2 linked regions of the Panacibacter microcysteis genome follow. The protein of the gene in region 1 interacts with the protein of each later gene in a pairwise test. Links are inferred from orthologs where the notes say so. Each region holds a gene or a part of one and is shown in the gene's direction. Other genes may lie near its edges. The genes, in order: eno and rpe.

The links.
Region 2: the proteins of eno (region 1) and rpe interact in binary tests that used the Escherichia coli proteins (3 or more experiments, as listed by UniProt). The link is inferred for Panacibacter microcysteis from one-to-one orthologs.

The regions. Positions count from the first base shown.
Region 1 is NZ_JADWYR010000001.1:786,034-789,329, forward strand. What follows is about bases 23-2,984. They hold eno (phosphopyruvate hydratase), read left to right. Parts: upstream 23-842; coding sequence 843-2,126; downstream 2,127-2,984. Other genes in these bases: I5907_RS03185 (hypothetical protein), read left to right, coding at 23-409; I5907_RS03195 (FtsB family cell division protein), read left to right, coding at 2,200-2,514; I5907_RS03200 (hypothetical protein), read left to right, coding at 2,668-2,868; I5907_RS03205 (alpha-ketoacid dehydrogenase subunit alpha/beta), read right to left, coding at 2,886-2,984. Outside these bases: more of I5907_RS03185, read left to right, coding at 1-22; more of I5907_RS03205, read right to left, coding at 2,985-3,296. UniProt on the Escherichia coli protein: Catalyzes the reversible conversion of 2-phosphoglycerate (2-PG) into phosphoenolpyruvate (PEP). It is essential for the degradation of carbohydrates via glycolysis.
Region 2 is NZ_JADWYR010000001.1:2,459,048-2,462,378, forward strand. The notes cover bases 42-3,038. They hold rpe (ribulose-phosphate 3-epimerase), read left to right. Parts: upstream 42-1,214; coding sequence 1,215-1,862; downstream 1,863-3,038. Other genes in these bases: I5907_RS09985 (TolB family protein), read right to left, coding at 42-218; I5907_RS09990 (tetratricopeptide repeat protein), read left to right, coding at 307-1,125; I5907_RS10000 (TonB-dependent receptor), read left to right, coding at 2,158-3,038. In the rest of the region: more of I5907_RS09985, read right to left, coding at 1-41; more of I5907_RS10000, read left to right, coding at 3,039-3,331. UniProt on the Escherichia coli protein: Catalyzes the reversible epimerization of D-ribulose 5-phosphate to D-xylulose 5-phosphate.

The DNA.
Region 1 (3,296 bases):
GGTGGCACGCTTAAAACACATGTCTCCAACAGAAATTGCGGAAATGAATGAAGAATACCAGCAGACCGACCTGGGTACGGGGGGCGAGACGGTAGTTACAACAGTTAAATTAAGGTTTATAGAAAATCATATTACAGGTTACATTAAAAAAGCGACGGTGAGTAACCTGGATAAGATTCAGCATATCAGTTACATAGACATACCCATCGAGTGGATGTGCATCCCGCCAAAACAGGACCATCCCTTTCACTTTTGTTCGAACCTGGCAGACCTGGATAGCGTAAAATCTCAAAACGGCTGTCTTGACTGGGTACAAAGGGACAATAATGTAATTATTGACTTTGCCAGTGATAAAAAGCCTAAGAAAAAAGGCTTGTTTTCCAGAAGCGCCCAGAAAACAAAACAATGAGCCTGTTTTTGACTTGTACTTTTTTTGAAAACGCAGCAGATAAATCCAATACCATATAAAGTAAACTTCAAGCACACATTTATGTGCTGCGAACCATATAGCCTGCTTCACTTTAGGTGAGATGGCAAGCTATGCTCGAAATATTTTGCCTCTACGAGGCAATTATTTTTTACAGACCTTTCGATCTCATCCGGGTTGTGTACCTAACTAACGTCAGCAAATTCTTTTCAAATTTCCTTTTATGGCCATGCCCAATCTTCATGCAAAGATTGTTTCTTTGCAGCGCAAAGAACCGCATGTATGGTATTGTCTCAGCATCGCTGTTGCTCCATGCAATGGTGCACAAGTGAGTGACACAACGATGCTTAATGCCTGTTCTGCTGCTGGTTAACTAACTTCAAAAAAAATCATAAAATTTAAACCTCACTTTATTATGAGTTACATTGCCGACATTCATGCCCGCCAGATTCTGGATAGCCGTGGTAATCCTACAGTAGAAGTTGACGTATTAACGGAAAATGGTGAGCTTGGCCGTGCTGCAGTGCCAAGTGGCGCATCTACAGGTATTCATGAAGCTGTTGAATTACGTGATGGTGATAAAGCTGTATATGTTGGTAAAGGCGTACTGAAAGCAGTGGCAAACGTTAATGATATAATTGCTGACCAACTGATTGGCTGGAGCATTAACGACCAGGCAGGAATTGATGCCAAACTACTTGAAATTGATGGTACTGAAAACAAAAGCAAACTGGGTGCAAACGCAACACTCGCAGTATCTATGGCTGTGGCAAAAGCCGCCGCTATTGAAAGCAACCTGCCACTGTACCGCTATCTTGGTGGTGTAAATGCCACTGTATTACCAATGCCACTGATGAACATTCTGAACGGTGGTGTACACGCTGATAACAAAATTGATTACCAGGAATACATGATTGTACCTGTTGGTGCTGAAACTTTTAGTGAAGGTTTGCGCTGGGGTGTTGAGATCTTCCATCAGCTGAAAAGTGTATTGAAGAAAAAAGGATACAGTACAAACGTAGGCGATGAAGGTGGTTTTGCACCGGATATTCAAAGCAATGAAGAGGCTATTGAAACAGTATTGCAGGCTATTGAAGCGGCGGGTTACAAAGTAGGCAGCCAGATTGGTATTGCCCTTGATGCTGCAAGCAGTGAAATGTTTAAAGACGGCAAGTACAAATTTTATAAAAGCAGTGGAAGAGAAATAAGCAGCGATGAGATGGTTGCTTACTGGACAGAGTGGGTAAACAAATATCCTATTGTATCTATTGAGGATGGAATGGCTGAAGAAGATTGGGATGGCTGGAAAAAGCTAACTGATGCCATAGGCAGTCGCGTGCAGCTTGTGGGCGATGACCTGTTCGTAACCAATACAAAGATCTTAAAACGTGGCATTGATACCGGCACGGCAAACAGCATTTTGATCAAGGTAAACCAGATTGGTACAGTTACAGAAACAATCAACGCTGTGCAGATGGCACAAAATGCAGGCTACACTACTATCATGAGCCACCGCAGTGGTGAGACTGAAGATACTACTATAGCAGACCTTGCTGTGGCGTTGAATTGCGGACAAATTAAAACCGGTTCTGCAAGCCGTACAGACCGTATGGCAAAATACAACCAGCTAATACGTATAGAAGAGGCTTTAGGCTCAAATGGTATATATCCGAAGGGTAAAATTAAGTTTGGTAAATAATTACTAACAAATTCACACTATTTCATAAATCGTTGGTCTATTTTGTAGTTTTACAAAGGCCAACGATTTTTTTATGCAGTTATCTTCCAGTATTATAACCATTGCAAAAAATAAGTACCTGATCGCAATTGCAGTTTTTCTTGTGATCATGTTATTTTTTGACCGCAATAATTTCTTTGAGCAAATGCGCCGCAAGCAGGAACTAAGCGAACTACAGGCCAGTAAAGAGCATTACCTGAAAGAGATAGATAAAACAAAAACAGCACTATCGGACTTAAGTAATAACCCCGCTGCCATTGAGAAATATGCCCGTGAACACTTCCAGATGAAACGCGATAATGAAGATGTTTTTATTGCTGTACCTGCCGCAGACACTTTAAAAAAATAGGCTTAACGCAATATTAAAACTATGAACTCGTTTTAATGTGTTACCAACTCCTGTGAAAGATCATATAAGCATGGCGGCTTATATCATTTATTCATAACTTAAAACACAGCCTATATCATGGTAAATTCTACTATAGAAGAGTTGGTTCTTTATATGTATAACGAATCTAACAACGACCGCAACAGGCAGATTGAAAGAGAATTAGAAGAAAATTGGGTATTGAGAGAAAAATTTAATGTCATTAAAGAATCTGCTGAAAGACTTGACCGCATGAAACTTGAATCTCCGAGACCTCAAACAATAGAAAGTATTTTAAAATACGCTGCTACCAAAACAAATATTAATTCTATCTGATCTGTTACAGACCAGGTTTAATACTTCATCAGTTTTTTTACAGCATCGCTTAGTCTTGCTTTTGCAAGAAAATTCTTTTCCAGTTCTATATTAAAGGGAACCGGTGTATCTAACGATGCACAACGGACAACCGGTGCATCCAGCATTTCAAAACAATGTTCGCTTATCCATGCACTTATTTCGCCGCCTATACCGCCGGTAAGGGTGTCTTCATGTAGTATCAGTACTTTCCCGGTAGCGGCAACAGATTCCCGTATGGCATCAAAATCCAGCGGTAATAAGGTTCTTAGATCAAGAATATACACGCTTAGTGCAGAATTATTGCCGGCATAGGCTTCGGCCCAATGTACCCCGCTGCCATAAGTTATAATGGTAAGATCATTCCCTTTTTTTACAATTCTTGCTTTACCAATTTCTGTTTCATAATA
Region 2 (3,331 bases), 1.7 Mb from region 1 along the record:
CCTTCTTTTGCATTGGTTCGCTGAAAAATAATTTGCTTACCATCGTAACTCCAGTATGCTTCTGCGTTATCACCGCCAAAAGTCAGTTGCTGTATGTTTTTAAAATGCTTTTCATCCGTGTAGTGCAGTGTGTCTGAAACGACCTGGGCACCCGAAGAAGCGGCAATCGTATTAAGTACACAAAAAAGCGCAATAGCTTTTTGGCAGTAGAACGTCATATTAAATTTTTTTGCAAAAATATGGTTATGGTTAGATGGCATTGGTCAGAAAATCGTCATAAACAGAAACTACAATTATTTTTGCAGCATGACCAGAGTAAGCATCATCATAGTTTTAGGTATATCCTTGTTTGCGTCCTGTGCAGAAAAAGAAGATTCAGCGGGCAAACAGGATGATACAACTGCTGCCGCAGGTAAACCACTTCCACCTTACATTGTTGAATTGGAGTCCCGCGTAAAAGCCAACCCCGACAGTGCGGGACTTCGCCTGAAACTGGCTGCAGCGCTGGACAGTATTGGGGCGTATAAACCGGCGCTTGAACATATGGACAGTCTTATTATGAAAGATACCACCAATTATGGGTTGTGGTACACCAAAGGACGCATAGCTGAAGATGCAGGCGACACCATAATGGCTATGGAGAGTTATGACAAAGCGTTACGTATATATCCTTCGGCTGATGCAATGCTCGGTCTTGCCAACTTATACGCAGAGCAGAAGAATGAAAGAGCATTGCTGATTTGTACCAATGTAAAACGGCTGGCTCTTGGCCGCGATTACGATGCGCATGCAGATTTTATTGCAGGCATTTACAATGCACGCACAAACAATAAAGAGAAAGCATTGGCTTTCTTCGACAATTGCATAGCCAATGACTACACTTACATGCCCGCATACATTGAAAAAGGCCTGGTGTATTTTGATAACAAAGCATACCAGGAAGCCTTGAGCGTTTTTAAATTTGCCTCCACCATTAATGCCCTCGATGCAGATACTTACTATTGGCAGGGCCGGTGTTACGAGATGATGCAGGTAAAAGACAGCGCAGCATTGCGATTTAAACAGGCATTGAACCTGGAAAAAGGTGATGCCAAGATTACTGAGGCGCTAAAAAGGGTGGAATAATAACTGCAACCTTTTTACGCTGTTCCCAACCTTGGTTACCGGCGCTTCCATCGTATCTTTTGTATCTTGTAACCTGAAATTTTATACACATGGCAATAGTAGCACCATCATTTTTGGCATCAGATTTTTTAAGATTGGAACAGGCATGTAAAATGGTTGATGAAAGTAAAGCCGGATGGTTTCACCTGGATATAATGGATGGTGTCTTTGTACCCAACATCAGTTATGGTTTGCCCGTAGTGGAGCACATCAGGAAAACAACCAGGAAGATATGTGATGTGCACCTAATGATTGTTGAGCCCGGCCGCTACGCAGAAGCATTTAAAAAAGCCGGCGCTGATGTACTGACTGTTCATATTGAGGCCTGCCCCAACCTGCACCGCAACATTCAGCAGATCAAAGAACTGGGCATGAAGGCCGGTGTAGCCGTTAACCCGCATACACCTGTGGCACTTCTCGAAGATATTCTGCAGGATGTAGATGTCGTAAACCTGATGAGTGTAAATCCAGGTTTTGGCGGCCAAAAATTTATTCCCTACACACTACATAAAATAAAACAATTAAAGCAAATGATCACCAATCGCGGCCTTTCCACGCTCATTGAAATAGACGGAGGCGTAACAATGGAAAACGCTGCAGGTATTGTTGCCGCCGGTACAGATGTGCTGGTGGCGGGTAGTACGGTGTTCAATGCAAAAGATCCCAAAGCAATCATAGAATCGTTGTATAACTTGTAGTGTTTTTATATGAGCCCGGCAAAAGAATAAGTATGTGGCTTTTGTTGCGTCGCACTCTTGTACAGTAGATGCTATATGCAGCAAACGCGAAGATTGAAGCGTATTGATAACAGTGCCGCCATGCCACTAACCAACAAAAATTGACACAGCAGGCTGAAGCACTTAGCCTAAAACACATCGCCGCAGTTGCCATAAAAAACGGAACGTACAAGTGAGTGACACAACAGGCGATGCCACTGGTTCCACTGGCTTGTAAACAAAAATATCTCCCTATCTTCAAACCCAAATGAACTGCATGTTAAGTGAATTGAGTAAGCGTGTTTTACTGTTTGCCTGTTGTTTAATTTCCATCCATCTTTTTGCACAAAAGAAAACAGCTTTGGTCAGCGGTAAAGTAACCGATGAAAACGATCAGCCGCTTGCAGGTGTTACGGTGCAGGTACTTAACCTTACAAAAAATACTATTACCAGTGATTCCGGTTATTTTCAACTGGAAGTTCAGCCTAATAAAGCGGTAGCGCTCGTGTTTAGCTTTACAGGTTTTATTAGTGTGCAAAAAAAATTCTATTTAAGTGTAGGGGAAGAAGAACGGGTAAACATAAAGCTTTTGCATGCAGTAAAAGAACTCGAAGCTGTAACTGTAAAAGATGAGCGCGACAGGAAGCAGGCGGGCCTTATTAATATAGATGCGTCTAAGGCATTGCTTAATCCATCGCCCATTGGTGGTATTGAAGGATTGATAAAGTTTTTTGTTGGCAGTAACAATGAACTTACTTCCCAATATTCAGTGCGCGGTGGCAGCTATGATGAGAACCTTATTTATGTAAACGATTTTGAAGTGTACCGCCCTTACCTTGTAAGAAGCGGGCAGCAGGAAGGACTTAGTTTTATTAACCCTGAACTTACCAGTGGCGTAAAATTTTATAATGGAGGCTTCCAGGCGAGATACGGTGATAAGATGAGCTCAGTACTTGATGTTACATATAAAAAGCCAACACGCAATGGCGGCTCTGCTTATCTTGGTTTACTGGAGCAGGGTTTTCACCTGGAAGGTGTGGCGAACAAAGGTAAAGTTACCTATCTCTTAGGGGTGCGCAACAGAACCAACCAGAACCTTGTAAGCAGCCAGCAAACGAAAGGAAATTACATTCCTGCATCTGCAGATCTTCAAACACTCATAACCTGGCAGGCGGGTGATAGATGGCGCTTTGAAGCACTGGCTAATTTGTCTCAGGCAAAGTTTAGTTTAACACCAACAGAAAGCCAGCTAACGTCTTCTGTATTTTCTCCTTTGTATTCCCAAAACCTTGGCCTCGATATTTTTTTTGAGGGGCATGAAAAAGACCGTTACAGTACCAGTTTTGTTGGTCTTACCGCGGTAAACCAGCCAGGCAGGCGATTACAACTAAAATGGATGTTGGGTTACTTTAATGACAATGAAGCAGAGAATATAGACATAACTGGCGCTT